DNA from 3 places in the Streptococcus sp. OMI870 genome. Region 1 is predicted to be linked to each of the others. Evidence: predicted binding sites of a transcription regulator. Region 1 holds the regulator's gene; each other region holds the start of a gene.
What was found. The regulator Rex, encoded in region 1, represses fermentation and respiration genes when NADH is low (regulators of the CRP and FNR family bind a similar motif). The targets are predictions, from matches to a motif close to TTGTGAANTANTTCACAA.
Positions count from the first base shown of each region.

Region 2: QM968_RS04880 (2,3-butanediol dehydrogenase) is a predicted target of Rex. The motif match lies at 6,674-6,691, and genes of this name have one in related genera.
Region 3: QM968_RS00630 (formate/nitrite transporter family protein) is a predicted target of Rex. The motif match lies at 4,890-4,907, and genes of this name have one in related genera.

Region 1 is NZ_JASHGM010000001.1:239,506-249,412, forward strand. Features, by position in the region: gene pta (phosphate acetyltransferase) at 1-642, opposite strand, end outside; gene QM968_RS01155 (RluA family pseudouridine synthase) at 662-1,555, opposite strand; gene QM968_RS01160 (NAD kinase) at 1,552-2,370, opposite strand; gene QM968_RS01165 (GTP pyrophosphokinase family protein) at 2,354-3,025, opposite strand; gene QM968_RS01170 (CYTH domain-containing protein) at 3,121-3,678, shown strand; gene QM968_RS01175 (ribose-phosphate diphosphokinase) at 3,751-4,707, shown strand; gene QM968_RS01180 (cysteine desulfurase family protein) at 4,717-5,829, shown strand; gene QM968_RS01185 (DUF1831 domain-containing protein) at 5,839-6,186, shown strand; gene QM968_RS01190 (DUF4649 family protein) at 6,188-6,403, shown strand; gene QM968_RS01195 (redox-sensing transcriptional repressor Rex) at 6,534-7,181, shown strand; gene radC (RadC family protein) at 7,239-7,922, opposite strand; gene QM968_RS01205 (hypothetical protein) at 7,977-8,255, opposite strand; gene QM968_RS01210 (class A sortase) at 8,437-9,180, opposite strand; gene gyrA (DNA gyrase subunit A) at 9,194-9,907, opposite strand, start outside.
Region 2 is NZ_JASHGM010000002.1:154,699-164,605, reverse strand. Features, by position in the region: gene QM968_RS04915 (glycosyltransferase family 2 protein) at 1-32, shown strand, start outside; gene QM968_RS04910 (accessory Sec system glycosyltransferase GtfB) at 59-1,342, shown strand; gene QM968_RS04905 (glycosyltransferase) at 1,339-2,832, shown strand; gene gatC (Asp-tRNA(Asn)/Glu-tRNA(Gln) amidotransferase subunit GatC) at 2,952-3,254, shown strand; gene gatA (Asp-tRNA(Asn)/Glu-tRNA(Gln) amidotransferase subunit GatA) at 3,254-4,720, shown strand; gene gatB (Asp-tRNA(Asn)/Glu-tRNA(Gln) amidotransferase subunit GatB) at 4,720-6,162, shown strand; gene QM968_RS04885 (hypothetical protein) at 6,261-6,641, shown strand; gene QM968_RS04880 (2,3-butanediol dehydrogenase) at 6,750-7,790, shown strand; gene QM968_RS04875 (pullulanase) at 7,963-9,907, shown strand, end outside.
Region 3 is NZ_JASHGM010000001.1:122,615-132,521, forward strand. Features, by position in the region: gene QM968_RS00605 (CshA/CshB family fibrillar adhesin-related protein) at 1-1,212, shown strand, start outside; gene QM968_RS00610 (dihydrofolate reductase) at 1,358-1,867, shown strand; gene clpX (ATP-dependent Clp protease ATP-binding subunit ClpX) at 2,076-3,308, shown strand; gene yihA (ribosome biogenesis GTP-binding protein YihA/YsxC) at 3,320-3,922, shown strand; gene QM968_RS00625 (glucosaminidase domain-containing protein) at 4,070-4,771, shown strand; gene QM968_RS00630 (formate/nitrite transporter family protein) at 4,937-5,734, shown strand; ribosomal protein L10 leader region at 5,796-5,930, shown strand; gene rplJ (50S ribosomal protein L10) at 5,969-6,469, shown strand; gene rplL (50S ribosomal protein L7/L12) at 6,546-6,914, shown strand; gene QM968_RS00645 (hypothetical protein) at 7,165-7,608, shown strand; gene QM968_RS00650 (hypothetical protein) at 7,756-8,208, shown strand; gene QM968_RS00655 (ABC transporter ATP-binding protein) at 8,388-9,907, shown strand, end outside.

The sequences.
Region 1 (9,907 bases):
ATCAACGCTCTCACCAAAACCAGAACCTTTTGTAGAATAGCTTAACATAGCGATTTTGGGATCGATACCAAACATTTTTGCTGTAATGGCAGAGTTGATGGCAATTTCAGCCAAGCCTTCAGCATCTGGATTGATGTTAATCGCACAGTCCCCAAACAAGTAACGTTCAGAGCCACGAACCATGAGGAAGGCACCAGATGTCCGGCTAACGTTTGGACGTGTTTTAATGATTTGAAGAGCCGGACGAACGGTTGCAGCTGTTGAGTGGATGGCTCCAGAGACCATACCGTCGACAATTCCCATATGAACCAACATAACCCCAAAGTAGTTAACGTCATCTTTCAAGATTTGACGGGCTTCTTCTTCTGTCATTTTCCCATTACGTCGCTCAACTAAGGAAGCTACCATCTCTTCAAAATCGGAATACGTTTGAGGATTGATGACTTCATATCCTTCTAAAATTCCTTCAATTTCAAGATAAATACCAATCTTGTCAGGATTCCCAAGCAATACAGGCGTTACGTCTGTTTCTTTGACAATGCGTTTTGCTGCTTGCAGAATACGAGGCTCTTCACCTTCTGGTAATACAATACGAGCATTTTTACCAATAAGATTGGCTTTGAGATTTTCAAAAACTTCCATGAGTTTCTCCTTCTAATAATTAATGACACTTTTTGAGCTGCTCTAATACAGCTTGAAAATCGGGAGGCAGAGGACTTTCTATGACCAACTCCTCCCCTAAAAATGGATGATAATAAGATAAACGGTGACAATGGAGAGCCTGACGCTCGATGCCATCTTCTAAACTCCCACCATAAAGATCATCCCCTAACAGTGGAAAACCAATATGGGAAAAATGAACCCGAATTTGATGGGTCCGACCTGTGTGCAACTGGATATCTACCAGATGAATCTTGCCAAAAGATTGAACGACTTGGTAGCTAGTATGGGCATATTTACCACCCTTAGCGACCTTTCGAGTAATAATCGAATCTTCATCACGCGCAATGGGGGCAATAATCTCTCCAACTGGATCTAACTGGCCATCTCCCTTAATCAAGGCATAGTAGCGTTTCTGAATGGTCTTGGCCTGTAATTGCTTATCTAAACGAGCATGAGCATAACCGTGTTTGGCAAAGAGCATAACGCCACTCGTATCCTTATCCAAGCGCGTAACAATATGTACCTGCTGATTCTCATATCCCTGTTTTACATAATAGCCCTTCACAATGTTTGCCAAGGTATTGGAATGAATCGCACTTGGAATCGAGGCGATGCCAAAGGGTTTGTTTAAGACCAAAAAATGATCATCTTCAAACAAAATATCCAAAGGACGATCCAGGGGTTTTAAAGTTTCAAAACTTTCTTCTGCTGGAATATCAATGATCAAGTGATCGCCAATATCTAACAAATAAACAGCGTTTTCTGGCCGACCATTGACAAGGATCTGGCCACCACGAAACTTGATCTTGGCTAAGAGCCCCTTAGAAACCTCGTGCTTTTTCAAGAAAGTCTTGACCTTGACATGCTCATCGACAATGAATTCAAATCTCATTCCCGATCATCTCCGATAAAGGCATCCTTGACCCGATTCCAGAAGCTGGTATGACTAGAACTAGCCACAAAATTGATCTTATGGTTGTCAATCTGGTACTCCACCTTTGCTATATTTCGATAGGAATAAGTTGAATTGTCAACAGAGATAATGTGGAAGCCAGGTCTCGTCGGTGTAATCTCAATCTTATCCTTTTTAGGGACAATAACCGAAGAACCCAAAGTCCGATAGACACGATTGTTGAGACTGGCAATCTCTGCAATCTGCAATGCCTCAATGGTTGGGTGAAGAACGGCTCCTCCCAAGGATTTATTATAAGCCGTACTTCCTGTGGGAGTCGAAACGGTAATTCCGTCTCCTCTGAAGCGCTCAAAATCCACTCCATTAATCGTGAGATCAGCAACCATGGTCCGGTCGCTTCTCTTAATCGTTGCTTCGTTCAAGGCTCTCATGGTACGGGTTTCACCATTGTCGAACGTTAACTTGACATTCAAAATAGGGTAGGAAACTTTAGCCCCGGTATCATACTTTAAATTCTCAACTAGCTTATCGATCTCACTATCCAAGTAATCCGTATAGAATCCTAAGTGTCCAGTATGGACGCCAATAAAGCGAACCCGATCCAACTGGTGTTCATACTTGTGAAAAGCCGATAGCAACATCCCATCTCCACCAATGGAAATCACAATATCCGGATGCTTTTCCGTCAAAATAAAATTATTTTTCCGAAGTTTGTAGCGCAATTGCTGAAAAACCTCTTCGCTTTGACGCTTGCGATTGCGAATAATGGATACTTTTTTACCTGTAGTCTTCATCTGTGTCATCACTATTTCCAACGCCATCATTTAACTTACGATGAAGTGGATCAAACAGGGCTTGAGCCTCCTGAATCGCATCCCGAATCGCTCCCATCTCTTCATCCAAGAGATAGGCCAGGTTTGCAGTCGTCTCTAAGCGTTTTTTGATCTCGTCTGGAAAGTCTCCTTTATATTTATAATTGAGCGAGTGTTCAATCGTTGCCCAAAAATTCATGGACAAGGTCCGAATTTGAATCTCTGCTAAGATTGTCTCATTACCATCAATGGTATCGACCGGATACTCTACCACAACGTGGTAACTCCGGTAACCACTTGATTTCTTGTGGCGAATGTAATCTCTCTCTTGGACCACGCGCATGTCCTGCCGTTGTCTCAAAACTTCTAGAATCTCTTCGACATCGTCTACGAACTGGACCATGATGCGAAGACCTGCAATATCCTGCATATCCTGCGCCAGATTTTCTTCAGAGATATTTCTTCGGATCATCTTTTCTCGGATGCTCTCGATCGGTTTGACACGGCCAGTGACAAACTCAATTGGAGAATGCTTTTGTTGCTTACGATATTGTTTACGAATCCCACGCAGTTTGATTTTTAATTCCCCAACTGCTTGGATATAAGGGTCTAAGAAGTTTTCCCAATCAATTGCCATCCTACCACCTTGTAATCTGAACCATTTTTGTATACAATAAACACATCTCTTATTATATCATGAATCGCTTTCGAAAAAAAGCAAAGGACTATAAAATGAATCATTTAGAAATTGAATACAAAACCTTGCTAGACAAGGACGAATACCAATCCCTCCTTCCACTTTTTACAGATACAGAATTGGTTGTCCAAACCAACCACTATATCGACACACCAGACCAGCTCATCCGCCAAGAAAAAATGGCCTTACGGGTTCGTACCTTCACCAATCAGGCGGAATTGACTCTCAAAGTCCCAGAAACAGTTGGCCATTTTGAATACAATCAAAATCTAAGTCAAGAAGAAACCAAAGCCATCCTTCAGAATAAAGAGTTTCCTGATGGAGAAATCAAAAACCTCTTGGAGTCAAAAGGAATCCCAGTTGAACAACTTGTTGTCTGGGGAAGCCTGACAACAGAACGATTCGAAAAAGAAACAGCTGCAGGCTTGGTGGCACTCGACCACAGTCTATATCTAGACACTGAAGACTATGAGTTGGAAATTGAGGTGGAAACTGCTGAACAGGAAGAAAATTTTCATCAGTTCATTTCAGACCATGGAATCGTCTACAAGGCTGCAAAAAATAAAATAGCTAGATTAGCGGAAAGATTGTAAAATAGCTGAAATTATCGCAAATTTTTGCTAAAATAGTGCTAAGATTAAAAATCTAAATGAGGTTAGAATCACATGTCAGATAAAAAAAATATGAAACTCTTCTCTCTCAATTCAAACCCAGAGATTGCGCAAAAAATCGCGGATCATGCTGGGGTTCCACTTGGGAAAATTTCATCCCGTCAGTTCTCAGATGGGGAAATCCAAGTCAATATTGAAGAGAGTGTTCGTGGATATGATATTTATATCATCCAATCAACCAGTTTCCCTGTCAACAATCACTTGATGGAACTGTTAATCATGGTCGATGCTTGCCAGCGGGCTAGTGCGAATACTGTCAATGTGGTCATGCCTTATTTTGGTTATGCTCGTCAAGACCGAACTGCTGCTCCTCGCGAACCAATTACAGCTAAACTCGTTGCAAACATGTTGGTCAAAGCTGGGGTAGATCGCGTCGTAACACTAGATCTCCATGCAGTGCAAGTTCAAGGTTTCTTTGATATTGCCGTGGATAACCTCTTTACCATTCCACTCTTTGCAGAGCACTACATTAACAAAGGCCTGACAGGTCCAGATGTCGTAGTCGTGAGTCCTAAAAACTCTGGAGTTAAACGTGCTCGTAGTTTGGCTGAATATCTTGATGCTCCAATCGCGATTATTGATTATGAACAAGATGATGCTAATCGTGATTATGGCTATATCATCGGAGATGTCAAAGATAAAAAAGCCATCTTGATTGACGATATCCTCAATACTGGGAAAACTTTCTCAGAAGCTGCGAAAATCGTTGAACGCGAAGGCGCTACTGAGATTTATGCTGTTTCAAGTCATGGCTTGTTTGTAAAAGGCGCTCTTGAACTACTAGACCAAGCTCCAATCAAGGAAATCTTGGTAACGGATTCTGTTGCTCCAAATGGACCAACTCCTAAAAACATTAACTATCTGACAGCTAGCGAACTAATCGCTGAAGCTATTGTTCGCATTCAAGAAAGAAAACCTGTTAGTCCTCTATTTGCCTACCATAAGAAATAAGGTCTGAATGTGATATATTTTGATAATGCCGCAACAACCCCCCTGCTTCCAGAAGTTATCTCCAAGATGACGGAAACGATGGCTTCCACATTTGGAAATCCATCCAGTCTTCATGCTCATGGACGAATGGCTAGTAAGCTCCTCCGAGAGTCTCGTGAGCAAATTGCTCAGTCTCTCCATACCCTTCCAAATCGTATTTTCTTTACTTCTGGGGGATCAGAAAGCAATAATACTGTTATTAAAGGCTATTGCTTGAAACACCAGGCAGATGGCAAACACATCATTACGACCGCTTTGGAACACCATGCTGTTTTAGAACCCATTGAATACCTTGTGGATCGTTTCGGATTTGAAGTCACGATCGTTCAACCAAGAGAAGGGCGTATTCAAGCAAGTGATATCAAAGCAGCACTTAGACCAGATACCATTCTCGTCTCTACCATGTTTGCCAATAACGAAACTGGGGATCTCTTGCCAATTAAGCAAATTGGAGAACTGTTAGAAGATCATCCAGCTGCCTTTCATGTCGATGCTGTCCAAGCAATCGGAAAGCTTCCTGTCTATCCTGAAGAGTTTGGAATCGATTTTCTCAGTGCTTCTGCTCATAAATTCCATGGTCCCAAGGGAGTTGGCTTTCTTTATGCTTCTATCCCTGATTTTGACAACCTCTTACATGGTGGGGATCAAGAAAGCAAGATGAGAGCTAGTACCGAAAATCTTATTTCCGTTGCTGGAATGGCGACAGCTCTCCAAGAAGCTACCCTTCATCAAGAAGAAAATTTCCACCAGGTTCAAAAACTAGGTCAGGAATTGCTCAATGGGTTAGCTGATTACAACTACTACTTAAATGCGAGTGATCATCATCTTCCCTTCGTATGGAACCTTGGTTTTCCAGGGGTGCAAAATGATGTCTTACTGATGAGACTGGATTTAGCTGGTATTTCCGTATCCACTGGTTCTGCTTGTACTGCTGGTACCGTGCAACCCAGCCATGTTCTTGAGGCCCTTTACGGAAAAGATAGTTCACGCTTAAAAGAATCCCTTCGAATTAGTTTTTCAGAACTCAATACTTTAGAGGAGGTTCAAGACTTCCTCGCAAAACTAAAAGAAATTTTATCATAGGAGAATTATATGGCATTTGAAACAAGTGTCTCATTGAAAGACTGCAAATATACCTATAGTCTACATCCCAACGTTAAGAAATATACCCTTCGTGACAATACCTTTGCAGTCACAAAAGTTGGTAATTACGAGTTAAATCGTTTGCTTGAAGCTGTTCCAAACAGCGGGGAAGGTTTCTTGTTAAAAATCATCTTCAACAAAGATCTGACTGGATTTAAAATCAATATTACAGACAAGTCTGGACTTCGCCTGGTTAATATCTTTAAAAATCCAGAGAATGATATCATTCAACAAAAATTCTATTTCTTAATGGATAGTCTCGTAGAGAGAGAAATTTTTAACAAAACTGAGGCCTAATATGGTAACCCTAACTTATATCGATGCTTATCAAGTGGAACGGACCATTACCTACTCCAACCTTGCAGCCTGCATTCTAGCTTTTTCGGGCTGTGTAACCTTACCAGACAATTATAAGATCGTATCGATTACATACAAGGGAGATTCCCTCCCCTATACTGGACGTGTCGATGGTCTTTACGCTTTTTTGAAAAAGATAGAACAAGCTGAAAACTAAGCTGATGCTGATGGACCTCTCCACCGCCATCAGCTTTTTTCTTTCCATAAAAATATTTTTGAAAAATCATTGTAGATAGTTGATTTTTTCACAATCTTTCTATACAATAAGAGGGAAAGGTTGTGATATTGTGAAACATGATAAAAATACTCCAATTCCACGTGCAACAGCAAGACGCTTATCGCTCTACTACCGGATTTTTAAACGGTTTAATTCTGAAAAAATTGAGCGCGCCAATTCCAAACAAATTGCTGATGCGATAGGGATTGACTCTGCTACCGTTCGCCGAGATTTTTCCTATTTCGGGGAATTGGGAAGACGGGGATTTGGTTACGACGTAAAAAAACTAATGAACTTCTTTGCAGATCTTTTGAATGACAATGCGATTACCAATGTTGCTATCATTGGGATCGGAAATATGGGGAGTGCCCTCCTCAACTATCGTTTCCATGAGCGCAATAAAATGAAAATTGTCATGGCATTTGATTTAGATGATCATGAATTGATTAATACTAAGAGTAAAGATGGTATTCCTATTTTTGGTATTTCAACCATTAAAGAAAAACTCAAACAAGAAGGGATTAAAACAGCTATCCTAACGGTTCCAAGTGTCAAGGCTCAAGAAGTTGCAAACCTCTTGGTAGAAGCTGGTATCAAAGGCATTCTAAGCTTTTCACCAGTACATTTGACAGTTCCTAAAGACGTCGTCGTTCAATATGTCGACCTTACTAGTGAATTACAGACACTTCTTTATTTCATGCGTAAAAATGAAGAATAAAGATCAGCATTAAAACAATAACAACTAAAGGGTTGGAACAGCTAGTTCCAACCCTTTTTAAACTAAATAATCCGTCTCTTCTCGATAACTATAATAGTCATCTTCGGATACAATTAAGTGATCCAATAAGGTTAAGCCCATCAACTCACAGGCCTCTAGAACGCGATGCGTTACTTCATCATCATTCTTGCTGGGAAATACAGCACCAGACGGATGGTTATGCGCTAAGATAATGGAGGTTGCCATGTGTTTCAGTGCATAATGTAGGATTTCTCGTGGTTCTGCAATACTCCGATTTACCGTTCCAATAAAAATGGTCTGTTGATGAATAATTTCATTCTGTGTATTCAGATAGAGGGCAACCAGGTGCTCCTGCTTCTTATGGCCGATTTCTTGTTGAATTTTATGGGCCAGTTTTTGACTGCTCATGATTTGTTCAGAACTCATTAATTCATCTTTATGAATCCTCCGACCAAACTCAAAAACAGCCTGAAGTTCGATGGCCTTAACACGACCAATTCCAGAGATTTCTTGGAGTTCTTCCAAAGTCAATTGCCCCAATTCCTTTAAACTAGTGACTGAACTTAAAAGACCTTGTGCAATCTCGTAAACACTCTGTTGTTTATTGCCAGTCCGTAAGAGAATAGATAGCAATTCCTGATGACTCAACTTCTCCACACCTTCAGAAATCAAACGTTCTCTGGGAAGTAAAGATGGTTCAATAAATGAAATGTCGTACATAATTTCCTCCTCACCTATTAATTCGTAATAAAATGAGAAAATGACGACTTTTCATTATTTACAAGCGATTTCTTGTTTCAAATTGTCTAACACTAAGACTTCATCCTTATTGAAACGAATCTGGTAACCCGTTTGAACTTGTTCTAACTCCTTCAAAAATTGTTGAATTTCACATCGAATCAAGTACTCCTGACTCTGAGGAATCGCCTCTAGTGCTTGGTAGACTTGCTCTACTTCGTAGATGCCTTTCGTAATTAATCCGTTTCGCGGAAAATCATTTACTAAGAGATTGTAGAAATGATGCAAGAGATGATAAATTCGCTCTTTCGTCACTACTCTACCTCCTTATCATACTCTTTCTAATCCTATTATATACTGTAATTCCCTCTATATTATGACAACTTCCTTACATTATATTACCAATCTCTTACAATTTTACAAGAATGCTTCTTCCTTCACAAAGTTCTAGCCATATACATAAAGCCCAGGCATTACTGCCTTGGGCTTTATTTTTTTATAGTTGCATTTGATTATAGGACTTGCTAAATGAATCCAGGATCTCTTTTGGAGCTTTGTCGTAGTCAACAGAAGTTTCCAAATTTCCTTTTACAATCGTACGATAAGTTGCTGCCGCATCCTCACAGGTCACCAGTGTAATTTCATTAACACCTTCACGGTCTTGAATGACATCGACACGGTCTGGTGTCACTGTCTCCACAGAGGAAATCACATAGGTATAGATTTTTTCTTTATCTGTGATGTAGATCTTCATACCAGCTTTGGCTTTCTCTAACGGTGAAAACAACATGGCATTTGCTCCAGTTAAGCCAAATACGTGGTGACTAGCGAGAGAGTAATTCCCTTGTCCCATGACTTGAGTTTCCTTCATGGTACCCGCTCCATAGTAGAGCGCGACATTTTCCAGTCCTTTAAAAATTGGAAGGTTCATATTCAATTCAGGAATCGAAATCCCCCCGATTACAGGAAGCTGTTGAGCCTGCCATTGGGCATTGATAACAGCTTCCGTTGAGAGCGACTCAACATCTTGGAAATCAAAGCTCGTCTTCACTTCTTTATTCTTATCAATGGTCTTTTTGTCGACCTTGCTAACCTGGTATTGGTTGGTATGCCATACCATGATCATATTTCGGATCGGAGCATTGAAAATCAAGAGAAGTGAGAGAATAATCAAGAGTGTTGCAACGATATTGATAAGAGTATTACGTAAACTCTTTTTCTTTTTTCTTTTGCGTGACATGCTGTCCCCTTATCTATTCGTTTTCTTCCACTACTTCTTCATCCTTTTCATCAGGTTGCACCGTTGTAAAGGTCACAATTTTAGCATCCTGATCAAGTCGCATCACTTTCACTCCCTGAGTGGAACGACCTGTCTGAGAAATGTTGGCTACACCCGTCCGGATCATGACCCCAGTATCAGTAATGATCATCAGGTCTTCATCTCCTTTAACAGTTAAAAGACCAGCTAATGCACCATTTTTCTCTGTAATATTGGCTGTCTTGATTCCTTTACCGCCACGGCCTTTAGTTGGGTATTCGCTCGCTATGGTGCGTTTTCCATAACCTTTTTCGGTAATAATCAATACTTCATCCTGATCGGTGACGACACTTGCACCAACAACCTTGTCACCTTCGCGGAGATTAACCCCACGTACCCCTGTGGCAGAGCGTCCCATATTACGTACAACAGATTCGTTAAAGCGGACAGAATAACCATACTTGGTACCAATAATAACGTCTGTATTTCCGTCTGTAAGGAAGACGTTGATCAATTCATCCTCGTCTCGTAGGTTCAAGGCTTTCAACCCATTTTGACGGATATTAGAAAATTCTGCTACATTGGTCCGTTTCACCAAACCTTGTCGAGTCGTAAAGAAGAGATAGGCTTCATCACTTCGGTCTTGCTCAACATTGATAATGGTTTGTATGGACTCTCCATCGTCCAATTTCAACAGGTTAACAATCGG
Region 2 (9,907 bases), on a different contig from region 1:
TGAACCTCAACTTCATTGAAAAAAAGGACTAACCATCTATTGATGAGAAAGGATTAGCATGTTCATTATTGCAGCTGAACAGACTCGAGAGCTGAACCATTTGCGAAAATTATTGGACAAACTAGGTCAGCCCTACCGTGTGTTCATCACTAATTTGGAAACGGATTTGGATCAAGAGACGGAGAGTCTTGCGACCTTTTTTACCCAAACAGACCCGGCGTCAAAAATTGGGGAACCACTATTTTTTAATGATCTCTCAGTTCCTGAATTATGGGAATGTTGGACACTTGGGATCACAACCTATCTGTTTGATGGTGAGGAACGTCGTGCCAATATCGTGTTGCGAGAGGACCTTTTGTCGCGAACCGTTGATCGAGTAGAGTGGTTTGGTCAGAAAGAAGAAATCGCATCCATTGATTTTTACAACCGTTATGGCTGGAGAAGTCAGCAAAGCCTTCTCAATGAAGGCGCTCAACCTTATTTAGAGATTTATTTGAATCGTCAACAAGAAGAAGTGCTGCTCCATTTTGTCTTGCAAGGGACCTTTTTGCATCAAACTTCTAAGGGACGAGACCAGTTGTACGCTAATAAAGAAGAGTTGCAGAGAGCCGTTTTGAAACAAGTCTTGCCAGAAAAGGAAGCCATCCTTTTAATGAATCAGAGCTTGCTAGCTTTTGTGAAAGAGTTGCCTAAGGAACGACTTGCCTTGTGTACAAGTACAGGTGCCGACCTAGAAGGAATCAAAGAGCAGGTTGAGCAGATCCTGGTGCTGGAGGCTGCTCATTTACATGAGAAAAAAGAAGGATACACCAGTCTTTCAGGATTCGTAGACGTGGACCAGGAGAAGTTTCAGCCAGAAGCACTGGTCATGACAGCTTCTCAAGAGGTTGAAGGCTTAGCAGACCTCGTTCACGATTTTCCACAAGTGACCTTTCACATTGCTGCTTTGACAGCTATGGGACCAAAATTAACAGACTTGGATCCTTGTCCCAATGTGCGACTCTATCCGGGAATTTCGATGGAAAACTACGAGGAATTACTAGCGACTTGCTCCCTCTATCTGGATTGCAACCAAGGGGAAGAAGTGATGAACAGTAGTATACGTGCTCTTGAAAATGGGCAAATTTTGCTTGGGTTGCAGAGCACTGTGCACCATGAAGCCTACAAAGAATTGACTACCATTACATCTTCGGTAGAAGAAATGAAAGCTCGATTAGGAGCATTAGTCCAGCATCCAGAGTCCTATAAAGAACTCTTGAGAGAGCAAGTACGAATCTTGCAACTTCCTCAAAAAGAAGCTCTGATGGAGATCTTTAAGCAGTTAGAGGGAGGGAAAGGATGACCGTATATACCTTTAACCTATTAGTGGGGTTTGAGCCTAATGGCGTCGATGTGGCGCAGGCTTCTCGAGCTAGGATGCTCCGCGATTTGGGGGTGGCAGCTAGGTTCATCTTTACCACTTGGCCCACTCCAGAGAAATTAGCTTATTACCTTTCTTTAGGGCACCGGGATGAGGAATTGCTCTTCGCCCATCTAGCTTTTACAGATCAAGAAACGACAGTCCCTCAAAAGACAGTTGGGGCCTTGCAGATGGATTTTCAGTTGACGCGTTTGGATGTTTCTGAAAAAACAGAAAGAGCCATTCGCTATCAATTTGCAGATAACAGCGCTCTGACCTTTCATCTGGATCCCTATCATAAAGACTGTGTCCGCTATGTCGACTATCTTTCTAATGGGAGTATCCTCAAGCGAGAATATTATGGGGCTTGTAAAATTGCTACAGAGTATTTTCAATATGGAAGTGTCGTTAGACGGACCTATCACCATCAAGATGGCCGTATCGCCTTTGAAGAATTGAGGCTAAGCGGAAACTGGCTCTATAAACTAGGGCCTGAGATCCTGACCAGTCATACGGAAGTGATGAGACGTTTTTTGTTAAAACTTTCTCTAAAAGAAGAGGATTTGGTTTTACTTGACCGGGCTTCTCGCATGGATTTTGCCCGCCCTTTGATGGAGAAAGATGATCTTTCCAAGCTAGCCATGGTGTTTCATTCAGAGCACGAATTTGAAAATGGCCAGCTCAACTATGAGTACTATTATGTGTTCAAGTATGCCAAACGCTTTGATTACTTTATCACTGCAACGGAGGCACAAAAAGAAGTCTTGGAACAGACACTTGCCAAGCAAGAGTGCGAAAATATTCCAATCTATAGCATTCCAGTAGGCCATTTGGAAGAATTGACAGAATCACCAGGAGATAGACGTCCCTTTAGTGTGATCACAGCTTCCCGCTTGGATCCAAGGAAACGCATCGATTTGGCCATTCGAGTGGTAGCTCAAGCTCATAAACACATACCGGCCCTTCAGTTCGATATTTATGGGAAGGGTGGAGAAGCGGACAACTTACGGCACTTGATTCAGGAGTTGGAAGCGCAAGACTATATTCACCTACGTGGTCATGCAGATCTCAAGCAGATTTATCCTCACTACCAGGTCTACCTAGCCACTTCTCAGTGGGAAACCTTTGGCTTGACCTTGATGGAGGCGGCTGGAGCAGGTTTAGCCTTGCTTGGATTTGATGCCCGTTATGGTAATCCGACCTTTATGAAAGAGGGAGAAAATGGCTATCTGGTACCTTATAGTGGGCAGAGGCCAGAAGAAGAGTTGGTCAAAGAACTAGCAGACAAGCTGGTGCAACTCTTTAATAGGGATCTAGCACCATTTCATCAGGCTTCTTATGACCTAGCTTCCTGCTACCTCAAAACGAAGGTCCAAGAAGTTTGGAAGCAGATGCTAATAGAGATGGGCCAATTGGACAGAAAAGAAATGTAAAACGAAGAATCTGTAGCGACAAAAAAGTCCTGCAGATTTTTTCTAAGGCAAGCAAATTAGGCTAAATTATGGTAAAATAGAGGGTATTGAAAAATCATCATTTCACGAAAGGAAGCAAGATGAAAATTACGCAAGAAGAGGTAACCCACGTTGCCAATCTTTCAAAATTGAAATTCTCTCCAGAAGAGACAGCTGAGTTTGCGACAACCTTGTCGAAGATTGTCGACATGGTGGAATTGTTGGAAGAAGTGGACACAACAGGTGTTGCCCCAACAACGACTATGGCGGATCGTAAGACCGTATTGCGTCCGGATGTCGCTGAAAAAGGCACTGACCGCGACCGTTTGTTTAAAAATGTACCTGAAAAAGACAATTACTACATCAAGGTGCCAGCTATCCTAGAAGATGGAGGAGATGCCTAATGTCATTCAACCATAAAACCATTGAAGAGTTGCACGACCTCCTTGTCTCTAAGGAAATTTCAGCAACGGAATTGACACAAGCGACGCTTGACGATATCAAGGTGCGTGAAGAAGCCGTCAATGCCTTTGTAACGGTGGCCGAAGAAGCTGCCCTTGCACAAGCTAAGGCCATTGATGAAAAAGGAATCGATGCAGACAACCTGCTGTCAGGAATTCCACTCGCTGTCAAAGACAATATCTCAACAGATGGTATCTTGACGACTGCGGCATCAAAAATGCTCTACAACTACGAGCCAATCTTTGATGCGACAGCTGTTGCCAATGCGAAAGCCAAAGATATGATTGTCATCGGGAAGACCAACATGGACGAGTTTGCCATGGGTGGATCTGGTGAAACTTCATACTATGGACCAACCAAGAATGCATGGGACCACAGCAAGGTTCCTGGTGGATCTTCTAGTGGTTCAGCAGCTGCTGTAGCTTCAGGGCAAGTCCGTTTGTCCCTCGGTTCAGATACAGGTGGTTCTATTCGCCAGCCTGCGGCCTTCAACGGAATCGTCGGTCTCAAACCAACTTATGGAACAGTTTCTCGTTTCGGTCTCATTGCCTTTGGTAGCTCACTCGACCAAATTGGACCGTTTGCTCCAACCGTTAAGGAAAATGCGCTCTTGCTCAATGTCATTGCCAGTGCAGATGACAAGGATTCGACTTCTGCACCTGTTCGTGTAGCAGACTTTACTTCTAAAATCGGTCAAGATATTAAAGGTATGAAGATTGCCCTTCCGAAGGAATACCTCGGGGAAGGGATCGACCCAGAAGTCAAAGAAACCATCCTAAACGCTGCTAACCACTTTGAAAAATTGGGAGCAACTGTCGAAGAAGTTAGCCTGCCACATTCTAAATACGGGGTTGCCGTTTACTACATCATTGCTTCTTCAGAAGCCTCTTCAAACTTGCAACGTTTTGATGGGATTCGTTATGGTTTCCGTGCCGAAGATGCTAAAAACTTGGATGATATCTACGTGAACACTCGTAGCCAAGGCTTTGGTGATGAGGTCAAACGTCGGATCATGCTGGGAACCTTTAGTTTGTCATCTGGTTACTACGATGCTTACTACAAGAAAGCTGGTCAAGTCCGGACCCTCATTATCCAAGACTTCGAAAAAGTCTTTGCAGATTACGACCTCATTCTTGGTCCAACAGCTCCAAGTGTGGCCTTTGATTTGGATTCGCTCAATCATGATCCGGTTGCCATGTACTTGGCTGACCTCTTGACCATTCCAGTTAACTTGGCAGGTCTTCCAGGAATTTCAATCCCTGCAGGTTTTGCGCAAGGTCTTCCAGTTGGTTTGCAGTTGATTGGTCCGAAATATTCGGAAGAGACCATCTACCAAGCTGCAGCTGCCTTTGAAGCAACGACGGATTACCACAAGCAACAACCCCTTATTTTCGGAGGTGACAATTAATGAACTTTGAAACAGTCATCGGACTTGAAGTCCACGTTGAATTGAATACAAACTCAAAAATTTTCTCACCAACCTCTGCCCACTTTGGGAACGAGCAAAATGCCAATACCAATGTGATCGACTGGTCTTTCCCAGGGGTGCTTCCTGTCTTGAACAAGGGTGTTGTGGACGCTGGTATTAAGGCTGCTTTGGCCCTGAATATGGATATCCACCAGCACATGCACTTTGACCGTAAGAACTATTTCTACCCTGATAATCCAAAAGCTTACCAAATTTCGCAATTTGATGAGCCTATCGGTTACAATGGGTGGATTGAAGTGCAACTAGAAGACGGCTCAACTAAGAAAATCGGGATTGAACGGGCCCACTTGGAAGAAGATGCTGGTAAGAACACCCATGGAACAGACGGCTTCTCTTATGTAGACCTTAACCGTCAAGGGGTGCCATTGATCGAAATCGTATCTGAAGCAGACATGCGTTCTCCTGAAGAAGCCTACGCTTATTTGACAGCTCTCAAAGAAGTCATCCAATACACAGGTATTTCTGACGTCAAGATGGAAGAAGGATCGATGCGGGTCGATGCCAACATTTCCCTTCGCCCCTACGGTCAAGAGGAATTTGGTACCAAGACGGAGTTGAAAAACTTGAACTCTTTCTCAAACGTCCGTAAAGGTCTTGAATACGAAGTGGAGCGTCAAGCAAAAATTTTGCGTTCAGGTGGGATTATTCGTCAAGAAACACGCCGTTATGATGAGGCCAACAAGAGCACGATTCTTATGCGGGTAAAAGAAGGGGCAGCGGATTACCGTTACTTCCCAGAACCAGACCTTCCCTTGTTTGAAATCTCAGATGAGTGGATCGAAGAAATGCGCACAGAGTTGCCTGAGTTTCCAAAAGACCGCCGTGCTCGCTACGTGGCGGAGCTTGGCTTGTCAGACTATGATGCCAATCAATTGACAGCTACTAAAGTCACATCTGACTTCTTTGAAGCAGCCGTAGCCCTTGGCGGAGACGCTAAACAAGTGTCAAACTGGCTCCAAGGTGAAGTGGCGCAATTCTTGAATGCTGAAGGAAAAACACTAGAAGAAATCCAATTGACACCAGAAAACTTGGTCGAAATGATTGCCATCATCGAAGATGGAACCATCTCATCTAAGATTGCTAAGAAAGTCTTCGTTCACTTAGCGAAAAACGGTGGCGGTGCGCGTGAATACGTCGAAAAAGCTGGATTGGTACAGATTTCAGATCCGGAAGTCTTGATCCCTATCATCCACCAAGTCTTCGCAGACAATGAAGCAGCCGTAGCTGACTTCAAGTCAGGGAAGCGGAATGCGGACAAGGCCTTTACCGGCTTCCTCATGAAAGCAACCAAAGGCCAAGCCAACCCACAAGTAGCCCTCAAGTTACTTGCCCAAGAATTGGCGAAGTTGAAAGAAGAGTAATAGAGAAAAACTAGCCGAGAGGTTGGTTTTTTCTATCCATAAAATTGTGTTAGAATAGGAAAGACCATTACATATCAACTAGCATTAGGAGAAGTTAAATGAACAAATTTTTAAGAGCCTTATTTGTCCTAGTTATCATCGCCATGTCTGGAGCCATTATTTTTCAGCTCTTCTTTCCATCCTATATGGGAAGTCATTCAGGATATGGTGTTTCTGTCGGTTGGCAGCGAGAGATTGGGATTTGGAATGTGGCAGTTCTTGTGATTCTCATTGCTGTCAATCTCAAATATGATTGGTTCTATCTTCGAACGGTACTATTGGCCTTGATCATTGGTGGGCTTGGGATTGGGACCAATCATTTATTTGCTTATCTCAACTATCATTTGCCAGTAAATGCTATTGGAGCTTTTGAAAATTATCTTCTTGTTCTGGGCTGGATTGTCGGTTGGAAATTAGAGTCATCTCGGACCGATAATTAAGATATTAACTGTCTGTTTCTTCTTGACAAAGTTTGTGAAAAGGTTTACAATATGGTTGTCGGGTTTCCTGAAAGGGAATTGCAATTCATGGAAAAATAGGAGAATCATATGGAAACAATGAAAGCTGCTCGCTGGCATGGCAAGAAGGACGTTCGTATCGAGGAAGTGGAAGTCCCTAAAGTACAACCTCATCAAGTAAAGGTTGCGGTCAAATTCACGGGAATCTGTGGAACAGACTTGCATGAATACTTGGATGGGCCAATCTTCATTCCAACAGAAGAGCATGTTTATTCTGGTCAAAAAGCACCCGTTACCCTCGGTCACGAGTTTGCTGGAGAAATTGTTGAGGTTGGAAGCGATGTGACTCGTGTCAAAGTTGGGGATCGTGTGACGATTGAACCAATTTTGGCAAAACATAACTTAATCGGTGACTACAACCTTGATCCAAACTTGAACTTTGTTGGTTTAGCAGCAGATGGTGGTTTTGCGAAGTATTGTGTGCTTGATGGTGATCTTGTGCATGTGATTCCAGATAGCTTGAGCTATGAACAAGCTGCGCTTACAGAACCTGCAGCTGTGGCTGTTTATGCCGTTCGTCAATCTGCATTGAAAACTGGGGATACAGCCGTTATCTTTGGCTTGGGTCCAATCGGTCTTTTGATTGTTGAAGCCCTTCGTGCAGCAGGAGCATCAAAAATCTATGCGGTTGAATTATCTCCTGAACGCCAAGCAAAAGCGGAAGAATTGGGAGCAATCGTTGTTCGCCCAGAAGAAGGAGAAACAATCGTCGAAGCCATCCATCGTTTAACAGGTGGTGGAGCAGATGTTTCTTATGAAGTTACTGGGGTTCCAGTTGTTTTAGGTCAAGCCCTTGCAGCTGTTCATAAGGCAGGGGAATGTATGGTCGTATCTATCTGGGAACGTGAAGCGAGCATCAATCCAAATGAATTCGCTATCCAAGAAAAATCTCTTAAAGGAATTATTGCCTACCGTCATATCTTCCCTAAAGTGTTGGAACTGATGGAACAAGGTTATTTCTCTGCTGAGAAATTAGTGACCAAGAAAATTAAATTGGAAAATATCGTTGAAGAAGGATTTGTTGAATTAACACAAGATAAAGCCCAAATCAAGATTTTGGTTGAGCCATAATTCACCATCTAAACGGAATTAGACCAGTCCATGTGGACTGGTTTTTTTATGATCTTCATTGCTTCCAAAAAAGATAAAAGGGAGGTATGATTTTTTACGAAAACGCTTGCATAAATAATTTTTCCATGCTATACTGGTTGAACACTAATCATTTTAAGGAGATAGAATAGATATGAAACAGAATTCTTCTGTGACAGGCGATAAACAAGTCGTCTATGCGATTCGTCGGTTGAAAAATGGTGTTGGTTCGGTGGCGATTGCGACAAGCCTAGCCCTATTAACAGCCTTTGCTGGTCCGGTCAGTGCGGATGAGGTAGTCAATACCCCCGCATCAGCTTCAGAGGTGCTGACAGCCCCTTCTAATGAAGCAAGCACTTCTTCATCTGATGGGAAAGTAGCTGCGAACACTGAGACAAGTGAAACCCCAAAAGTGGCGGATGAAAGTGTCACAACGCCTGAAAATGTAAGCGCACTCACTGAAGGAGTGGCAACTCAGAAGGCTGAGAAGGCAGAGGAGCCAATTGCTGATCAGACTATCCGAATTCACGTGAAAAAGCTACCAGAAGAAAACAAGGAAACGCAAGGTCTCTGGACCTGGGATGATGTTGAAAAACCATCGGAAAACTGGCCGACAGGTGCCCAATCCTTTAAGGACGCTAAGACGGATGACTACGGCTATTACCTAGATGTCAAGCTCAAAAATGAGCAGGCGAAAAAGATTAGCTTCCTTATCAACAATGTTAAAGGGGACAATATCACAGGCGACAAGTCCATTGAATTGCTCTCGCCAAAAATGAATGAAGCTTGGTTGGACGACAAATTTAAAGTCTATTCTTATCAGCCTCAAGCAGAGGGGACTGTCAGAGTGAATTATTACCGGACAGATGGCAACTATGACAAAAAATCTCTCTGGTATTGGGGAGATGTAGAGAATCCGAGCAGTGCTGCTTGGCCGGATGGGACAGATTTTACAGCGATAGGGAAATATGGTCGTTACATCGATATCCCCCTAAAGGAAGCTGCAAAAGAATTTGGTTTCTTACTATTGGACGAAAGCAAGTCTGGAGACGATGTGAAAATTCGACAAGAAGATTATAAATTTGCTGATTTGAAGAACCACAGCCAAATTTTCTTACGAGACGATGATCCGACTGTTTACACTAACCCATACTATGTCAACGATATCCGTATGACGGGTGCTCAACATGTCGGAAAAGAAAAAATTGAGGCCAGCTTCTCGACTTTGGCAGGAGCACAGAAAGAGGAGTTGCTCAAGCGGACCAAGATCACAGATGCTCAGGGAAATCCTGTCACCATCTCAGACCTTCTTTTAGATGAAGCAGGGAAGAAAGTAACCTATACAGGGGATTTCTCTCAGGTTGATCAATCCTATACGGTTCAATACGACAATGACCGCTTCACAACCAAAATGAACTGGCGCCTCAAGGATGAAGCTTATAGCTATGATGGAACTCTCGGAGCTCATCTTCATGAAGCTGGGAAAAAAGTGGATCTCACCCTCTGGTCACCAAGTGCAGATAAAGTATCCGTAGTCGTCTACGATAAGAATGATTCTGAAAAACTAGTTGGTCGTGTGGCTTTAGAAAAAGGGGAGAGAGGTACTTGGAAGCAGACCCTTTCTGCTGATTCAGGACTGGATATCCAAGATTATACGGGCTATTTCTACCAGTATGAAATTGAACGCCAAGGGAAAACCTTCACAGTCCTTGATCCTTATGCCAAATCGTTAGCAGCTTGGAACAGTGAATTGGCCAAGACAGATGATGTCCATAAGGTAGCTAAAGCAGCCTTTGTAGATCCAAGTAAATTAGGTCCGAGTGACTTAACCTATGCGTCCATTCCAAACTTCAAGAAACGGGAAGATGCCATCATCTATGAAGCCCATGTCCGCGACTTCACTTCTGATCCGGCTTTGGCGTCAGAGCTTAAGAGCCAGTTTGGGACCTTTGCTTCCTTTGTTGAAAAATTGGATTACCTCAAAGATCTTGGTGTAACGCACGTTCAACTTTTACCAGTTCTGTCTTATTACCATGTCAATGAATTAAAAAATAGCGAGCGCTTGTTAGAGTATGCATCAAGCAATAGCAACTACAACT
Region 3 (9,907 bases), 120 kb from region 1:
ACAGCTGAGCCAGCAACTTCTACAGACATCCAAGGTAAAACACAATCTGGTAAACCAAGCTTCACGCCTGGTAACCCAAGTGTGCCAATGGATGATGAAGTTCCAGCAACCTTTGAAGATGGCTCAACTACGAAGACCATTCCAGGCGAAGGGACTTATACAGTTGCTCCAGATGGAACAGTAACCTTCGTACCAGAAAAATCATTCACAGGAACAGGTACAGGCGTAACTGTCAAACGTGTTGATAAGAACGGTACACCAATTACAGCGACTTACACCCCAACAGTAACACCAGTTGCTCCAACGGGTGAACCAGTTACGTCAATTGGTAAGAAGGGTGCTACTCAAACAGGTAAACCAAGCTTCACAGAAGGTGATAGCCGTGTACCAATGAATGACGAAGTTCCAGCAACATTTGACGATGGTTCAACTACGAAGACAATTCCAGGTGTTGGTACTTACACAGTAGCAGCAGACGGAACAGTAACCTTTACTCCAGAACCTGAATTTACTGGTACTGCACCAGCAGTGACAGTGGTTCGTGAAGATATGAACGGAACAAAAGCTTCTGCAACTTACACACCAACTGTTCTTCCAATCACTAAATTTGTTGATAAAGAAGGTAAGGAAATCCCAGGATACCCTACAGTTGATGGAGAAGAGCCAAAAGCTGAAATTCCAGGTTATCGCTTTGTGGAAACGAAGAAATTGCCTAATGGTGATACTGAACACGTCTATGAAAAAGTTAAAACTTCATACGTAGACGAAAATGGAGATCCAATCCCAGGTACCCCTACAGAAGATGGGGAACAACCGAAGAAAGAAATCCCAGGTTATGACTTCGTGAAGACTGTTGTAGATAAAGATGGAAATACTCAACATATCTACAAGAAGACTGTGACACCAACTCCAACGCCGGATCCAACTCCAACGCCGGATCCAACTCCAACGCCGGATCCAACTCCGACACCAGAGCCACAACCACAGCCTACTCCACAACCACAGCCTACTCCACAACCAAAACCAGAAGAGCCAACGATTCCTATCGTTCCAGAAACGAAAGAAGAAGTGAAGTATATCGATCCACAAAATCCTACTGCACAACTTCCAAATACAGGAACAAAAGAATCTTCATCTGCTGGTCTTGCAATCTTTAGTGCTTTAGCAGGTCTCTCATTATTCGGATTTGCAAAACGCAAAAAAGAAGACTAAGCTAAATTGTGGCTAAGAAAAACCGCGAAATCCTCGCGGTTTTTTCTGTTTATATTTAAAAAATATCTTCTAAACCAGATAGTTGAAATCAGTCTTTTATAAGAAAATTTGATAAAATAGAAGTATCAGTGTAAAGGATGAGAGAATGAAAAAGATTATTGGTATCTGGGCTCAGACTGAAAATGGTATTATTGGAAAAGACCAAGTGATGCCTTGGCATCTGCCAGCAGAGCTTCAGCATTTCAAAGAAACAACCATGGGGCAAGCGATTCTCATGGGAAGAGTGACCTTTGATGGAATGAAAAAGCGGGTTTTACCGGGGCGGACCAGCATTATCTTAACCCAAGATCAGGCTTATGATCCTGAAAATGACGCTGTACTTGTTATGCACAGTAAAGAAGAGGTTTTAGACTGGTATCGAAACCAGGACAAGAATCTTTACATTATTGGGGGGAGTCAGATTTTAAGGCTCTTTTCTGATCAGTTAGAAGAGTTGATCCAGACCATGATTCATGCAACTATTGATGGAGACGCATTGGCACCAAAATTTGAAGAGAGTCACTATGAAAGAGTCCGTCAAGTTCCCCATTTAAAAGATGAGAAAAATTCATACGATTTCACGGTCAACTATTACAAGAGAAAGGATTTAGACTAATGGAGCGAAGTGTCTTTGGTTTTTTTACAGCTGTCCTATGTGTCATCTGTTTGATTTGCGCCTTACAAACCTTTCGTAAAAAACGGTTTGGCCTCGCTATTTTATTCTTACTAAATGCTTTTACCAATCTTGTGAATTCCATTCACGCCTTTTACATGACCTTATTTTAAACTAAATAGAAACAGAAAATGACAGAAAGAGGAAATACATGCCAACGAATCAAAATAATGATATGATGGTTTATTGTTCATTTTGCGGAAAGAGCCAAGATGAAGTCCAAAAAATCATTGCAGGAAACAATGCGTTTATCTGTAATGAATGTGTAGAGTTAGCTCAAGAAATCATCCGGGAGGAGCTTGCTGAAGAAGTCCTTGCTGACCTTAGTGAAGTTCCAAAACCAATCGAATTGCTCAATATCTTGAACCACTATGTCATCGGTCAAGATCGTGCAAAACGTGCCCTTGCTGTAGCGGTATACAACCACTACAAACGCATTAACTTCCATGATACGCGCGAAGACGAGACAGATGTTGAATTGCAAAAATCAAACATCCTCATGATTGGACCTACTGGTTCGGGTAAGACTTTCTTGGCCCAAACCTTAGCACGTAGCTTGAATGTCCCATTTGCTATTGCTGATGCAACAGCCTTGACAGAAGCCGGTTATGTGGGTGAAGACGTTGAAAATATTCTCTTGAAACTTCTTCAAGCAGCTGATTTCAATATCGAGCGCGCAGAACGAGGCATCATCTACGTCGATGAAATTGATAAGATTGCTAAGAAAAGTGAAAATATCTCTATTACACGTGACGTCTCTGGTGAAGGAGTGCAACAAGCTCTCTTGAAGATCATCGAAGGAACTGTCGCTAGTGTACCACCTCAAGGTGGACGCAAACACCCTCAACAAGAGATGATTCAAGTGGATACCAAGAACATCCTCTTTATCGTAGGTGGGGCTTTTGATGGGATCGAAGAAATTGTTAAGCAACGTCTCGGTGAGAAAGTCATCGGTTTCGGTAAGAATAACAAAGCCATCGATGAATCCAGCTCTTACATGCAAGAAATTGTTGCAGAAGATATTCAAAAATTCGGTATTATCCCAGAATTGATTGGTCGTCTTCCAGTCTTTGCAGCTCTTGAACAATTGACAGTTGAGGATCTTGTCCGTATTCTAAAAGAGCCACGCAATGCCTTGGTAAAACAATACCAAACCTTGCTCTCTTATGACAATGTTGAATTGGAATTCGATGATGAAGCCCTTCAAGAGATTGCTAATAAAGCAATCGAAAGAAAAACAGGAGCTCGTGGGCTTCGCTCGATTATCGAAGAAACCATGATGGATGTCATGTTTGAAATTCCTAGTCAAGAAGATGTCAAACTTGTCCGAATCACAAAAGAAGCTGTTGACGGAACAGAAAAACCAGTTCTTGAAACAGCATAGAAAGATTAAATATGGAAATAAACACACATAATGCGGATATTCTCTTAAGCGCTGCGAATAAGAGTCATTATCCTCAAGATGAGATTCCAGAAGTTGCACTTGCCGGTCGCTCAAATGTCGGCAAGTCTTCTTTTATCAATACTCTCTTAAATCGAAAGAATCTTGCTAGAACCTCTGGTAAACCAGGTAAAACTCAGTTGTTAAACTTCTTCAATATCGATGATAAATTACGCTTAGTGGATGTACCTGGTTATGGCTATGCACGTGTCTCTAAAAAAGAACGGGAGAAGTGGGGACGCATGATTGAAGAATACCTGACCAGCCGTGAAAATCTAAAAGCCGTTGTCAGTCTGGTCGATTTTCGTCATGAACCTTCTGCAGATGATATTCAGATGTATGAATTTTTAAAATACTATGAAATCCCTGTGATCTTGGTAGCAACCAAGGCGGATAAAATTCCACGCGGAAAATGGAACAAGCAAGAATCCATTATCAAGAAAAAATTAGAATTTGATCCATCTGATGACTTTATCATCTTTTCTTCAGTAACTAGAGAAGGTTTAGAGAAGTCTTGGGATGCAATCCTAGAAAAGGCATTTTACGAAATAAATTGAAATGACATGAAAATGTCATTTTTGTTTTGGATTTATCTCGCAATTGTAATACAAGTGTAATAAAAATACCTTGTTTTCTTTCTTTTATATGGTATAATTTCTATAAAGATAAAAGATGATAAAAATTTATTGGAGATAAATTGAATTATGAAAAGAAAAATACGGAATAAAACGAAAATATTTGGGGTGCTTGTTTCAGTTCTAGCAGTTGGAACATTTGCAGCTGCTATGAGCGAGCATGTAACTTCCGTTGGAGCGAATGATGGTACTTATCAGGGTTATTCTGATCCTAACGAAGCCTTTATTTCACAAATTGGAGAGTCTGCTCGTCAGCTTGGACAAGAAAATGACCTTTATGCTTCTGTTATGATTGCGCAAGCCCTTTTAGAAAGTGGGGCAGGACAGTCTGGACTTTCTTCCTACCCACATTACAACCTTTTTGGTATTAAAGGTAGTTATGCAGGTCAATCCGCTGTTATGCAAACCTGGGAAGATGACGGCGCTGGAAATGCTTATACCATTAATGACGCCTTCCGTTCATATCCATCCTACTATGAATCTTTACAAGACTATGTAGCTGTTTTAAAACAAGGCCATTTTGCAGGAGCTTGGAAAAGCAATACATCTAGTTATCAAGATGCAACAGCAGCTTTGACGGGTGTTTATGCGACAGATACAAGCTACTATGCAAAATTAAACAATATCATTGAAACCTATAATTTGACTCAATATGATTCTCCAAACGTTCAAGGTGGTATTACAGGTACAGTTTATAATCCTTATCGCCAACAGTTCACTTCTCAAGAAATCCTCAATTTGGATATCGCGTGGGCTAACCGTTTGTACTAATATAAAAGAAAAGCAGGCAGGTGCCTGTTTTTTTATTTTTTGGTTTTATTGATTTAAATCGAATATTTTTTTGCTACTTTTTCCTTGAAAGCCTTTTCAGATTTTTTTATCTATGATATAATGAATTAGTTCACAAAACTAAAATTTTTAATCAAGGAGATTCAGATGGGAGAATCAAATTTTGTTCTTAAGGTAGAAGCAGCATGTCAGAAGAAGGAAGAATTGTATACGGCTTCTAAAGCTCGTTATGCTGTTCGCTCCATGTTTGCGGGTGCGTTTTTGACAATGAGTACTGCAGTAGGGATTGTGGGGGCAGATCTTCTCAACACTTTCTTGCCAGGTTCTGGTCGTTTCTTATTCCCATTTATTTTTGCCTGGGGATTGGTTTATTTACTATTCTTAAATAGTGAGTTAACGACTTCCAATATGATGTACCTGACAGCTGGTGTTTATTTAAAGAAGATTAATTGGAAGAAAGCTTTAGAAATTTTACTCTATTGTACATTCTTTAACCTAGTCGGTGCTTTGTTTCTGGCTTTCCTCTTTGGACAGACAAGTGCATTTGCAAATCTAAATCCAAAAGGGTTCCTTGGATCGGTTGTTGAGATGAAGCTTCAACGTTCGAATCAATTGGTTTTCTTCGAGGGAGTTATTGCAAACATCTTTGTTAACGTAGCGATTTTGTCCTACCTTTTCTTTAAAGACGAAACAGCAAAAGTTCTTTTGGCTTTGTCAGCTATTTATATGTTTGTATTTCTTACAAATGAACACATCGCGGCAAACTTTGCTTCTTTCTCACTAGCTACTTTTAATTCCATATCTAAAGATTTGCCTCACTTAGAGTTCTTCAATGTTCTTCGTCATTATGCTGTTACCTTTGTTGGTAACTGGGTAGGAGGAGGAGTGATCATGGGCTTGGCCTATGCATGGCTCAATCGTACAAAGACTATCTATAAGGATTAAAAAATTTTAAAAAAGTTTGCAAAAATACTTGCATTCTTTTTTTTTATGTGATAAACTAATTAACGGTTTGAAAAAACTGCCTAAGACAGTAGGGGAGCTCGACTCATAAAAATCCTACCGAGGACAAAACGTATCAATGAAAAGAAGCGTATTGTACTTTCGTGTCTAGGTTTGGGCGCGTTTTTCTTTTGGAAAAATTCCCCAAGCAAAATAATTACGGAGGTGAACACACTAATGAGTGAAGCAATTATTGCTAAAAAAGCGGAACTAGTTGACGTAGTAGCCGAAAAGATGAAAGCTGCTGCATCAATCGTCGTTGTAGATTCTCGCGGTTTGACAGTTGAGCAAGATACAGTTCTCCGTCGCAACCTTCGCGAAAGCGAAGTTGAGTTTAAAGTTATTAAAAACTCAATCTTGCGTCGTGCAGCTGAAAAAGCTGGACTTGAAGATCTTGCATCTGTGTTTGTTGGACCATCTGCTGTAGCATTTTCTAACGAAGATGTTATTGCACCAGCGAAAATCTTGAACGATTTTTCTAAAACTGCTGACGCACTTGAAATCAAGGGTGGTGCAATCGAAGGCGCTGTCGCATCAAAAGAAGAGATCCTTGCTCTTGCAACTCTTCCAAACCGCGAAGGACTTCTTTCTATGCTCCTTTCTGTACTTCAAGCGCCAGTGCGCAACGTTGCTCTTGCAGTCAAAGCGGTTGCAGACAACAAAGAAGACGCAGCTTAATTCTAAGCTACGCAGCGTAGCCTAGCTACAAAAAACAAAAACATAAAATATAAAAACTTATTTGGAGGAAATAACAATGGCATTGAACATTGAAAACATTATTGCTGAAATTAAAGAAGCTTCAATCCTTGAATTGAACGACCTTGTAAAAGCTATCGAAGAAGAATTTGGTGTAACTGCAGCTGCTCCTGTAGCTGTTGCTGCAGCTGGTGCTGCTGACGCTGGTGCTGCTAAAGATTCATTCGATATCGAATTGACATCTGCAGGCGACAAGAAAGTCGGCGTTATCAAAGTTGTACGTGAAATCACAGGTCTTGGTCTTAAAGAAGCTAAAGAACTTGTTGATGGAGCACCTGGCGTTATCAAAGAAGGTGTTGCTACAGCTGAAGCTGAAGAAATCAAAGCTAAATTGGAAGAAGCTGGAGCTTCAGTTACTCTTAAATAATCGAGTTTCCAATCAAAATGAAAACCGAGGTTTAGGCCTCGGTTTTTTTGTCGTTGAAAATAATGATGATAGAATGTGAATAGATTGCTTTTATAAAGCTAACATGTGTAGCTCTCTTTATTTTCTCTCAACCCTACTAAATAGTGCAGTTTTAATGATGTTACAATCATTTTACATTTAATTTATTCCCTTGAGATGTTTCTGATTTGTTGCTATAATGGCTATAAATCATATCATGAAGGAGAAGATGATGAAAAATTTTAAACGTCTTTTGTTAGCTGTTGTAGCTGTCTTTGCAGCCGTCCTTTTGGTAGCTTGTGGCGCTAAAAGCGATAATGGGACATATGTGTTTGAGCCTACTAAGGATGAAATCAAAGATATTATGCCAAGTGAATTTCAATCTTTGATAGGTGATAATTACTCATTCACTATTTCGATTACAATCAATGATAAGAAAGGTGAGATGAAAGTAGACACGAATGCAGGTGGTCAAAATGTTAATCAAGTGATTGAGTTGGAAGTAGACCAAAAAGCTAAAACACTTGTCTCAGAAAATGAGTATGGAAAAGCGGAAATTACTTATCAAGTTTCAGGAAATGTGTTAACGATTAAGGATGTGAAGAATTCTTTGATGGGTGACACAGACATGTTTAATAACTACATGAAAATTGCTAAGTTCAAAAAAGTTAAATAAGCAATCAGGGCGGGATTTAAATTCCGCCTTATTCTATTTCTTTGTTGATACAAGAAATATTACAAGAATATGACATTTATAAACTTTCATTGCGGTGGATTGGAAATGTTGCTATAATAGGGATATTCTAACTAAAAAGGAGAAGTTATGAAAAACTTTAAACGCATTCTTTTAGCTTTTGTTGCCGTTTTTGCAGCAGTTCTTTTAGTCGCTTGTAGTAGCAAGAGTGATAATGGGACTTATGTCTATAAACCTGCAAAATCTGAAGTGAAGGAAATTCTTGGAGAACAAGGGGTAACAGACTCATCTGTAGAAGCCTTGCTTGATCAAGTTAAATTAGAAGTTTCTGTTACTATCAAAGATAAAAAAGGTAGCATTAGCATCAAAGGTGAAGCTTTGGGGAATAAGATGGACCAATCTTATGAAGTAAAAGTAGACCAAAAAGCTAAAACATTCCAAGCTAAAACAGGTGAAGGTGAAAAGATTAAATATAAGGTTTCAGGCGACGTATTTACCTTTGATTTATCTGATCAAGATAGCTCAGATAGTGCAGCTACTTTAGAAATGTTCAAAAACGCTAAATTTAAACGCACTAAATAAAGCAAGTAAAGAGCAGGGAGAACCTGTTCTTTTCCTTTACTTTTGGGTAGGGTTTGGTATAATGAATGTGACTACAGATGGGATTGGGGCAGGATTAAATTTTGCTTAAAATTTATTCGGCCTCGCTCCCTCTTTTCTGTGTGCTTAGGGATATAATTTATGAAAAAGGAGAGTTGCCTATGCTTTATATTTGGTCTTACTTGAAAAAGTATCCCAAGTGGCTAGCCCTGAATTTATTTTCAGCGGTTCTTTTTGTCGTTGTCAATTTGGGATTGCCAACGATCCTAGCTCGGATGATTGACGAAGGAATTAATCCGCGTGATGTAGATCGGCTGTATTTCTGGGGTTGGATCATGTTTGTGATCATCTTGCTAGGGATCTTGGGACGGATTGTCTTGTCATATGCAGTAGGAAAGCTGACTACTACCATGGTACGGGACATGCGCAATGATCTCTATGCAAAACTACAGGAGTATTCCCATCGCGAGTATGAACAGATCGGGGTCTCATCCTTAGTCACTCGGATCACCTCGGATGCATTTGTCTTGATGCAATTTACCGATTCTATGTTGAAGATGGGGGTTATTACACCCTTGATGATGGCTTCAAGTATCCTCTTGATTCTGACAACCAGCCCTTCTCTAGCGTGGATTGTAGCCGTATCGGTTCCCTTCCTTGCGGTCGTTGTATGGTATGTGGCGGTGAATACACGTCCCCTTTCTGAGAAGCAACAAAAGACCTTGGACCGGCTGAATCAGTTTGCTCGGGAGAATTTAACTGGACTTCGAGTGATTCGTGCCTTTGCTCGGGAGGATTTCCAGGAAGATAAATTTGCGGCTGAAAATGACGTCTACGCAGAAAACTCAAATAAGCTCTTTAAATTAACCGGTTTAACAGAACCTCTATTTGTACAGATCATTATTGCTATGATTGTGGCGATTGTATGGTTTGCTTTGGATCCTCTTCATGATGGCAGTTTGAAAATTGGGGATCTGGTTGCTTTTATCGAGTATAGTTTCCACGCGCTTCTGTCCTTCCTTTTCCTAGCCAATCTCTTCACCATGTATCCTCGTACAGCGGTTTCTAGCCGTCGTCTCAAGGAAGTCATGGATATGCCCATTTCGATTGATCCCAATGAAAATGGTGTGACAGAAACAGCAACACATGGCTATTTGGAATTCGACAATGTGACCTTTGCCTATCCAGGTGAGACAGAGAGTCCGGTTCTGCACAATATTTCCTTTAAAGCGAAACCAGGTGAAACCATCGCCTTTATCGGTTCGACCGGTTCAGGGAAGTCTTCACTTGTGCAATTGATTCCGCGATTCTACGATGTCACTCTTGGTAAGATTTTGGTCGACGGTGTGGATGTACGTGATTACAATCTCAAGGCCCTTCGTCAAAAGATTGGCTTTATTCCACAAAAGGCTCTGCTCTTTACAGGGACCATTGCAGAGAATCTTCGCTACGGAAAAGAAGATGCATCTGTGCAAGAGTTGGAAAAAGCAGCTGATATCTCTCAAGCTAAAGAATTTATAGATAGTCGGGAGGATCGTTTCGACACGCATCTAGCAGAAGGCGGAAGTAACCTATCAGGAGGGCAAAAACAACGCTTGTCCATTGCCCGTGCTGTCGTCAAACATCCGGATGTCTTTATCTTTGATGATTCCTTCTCTGCTTTGGACTACAAGACGGATGC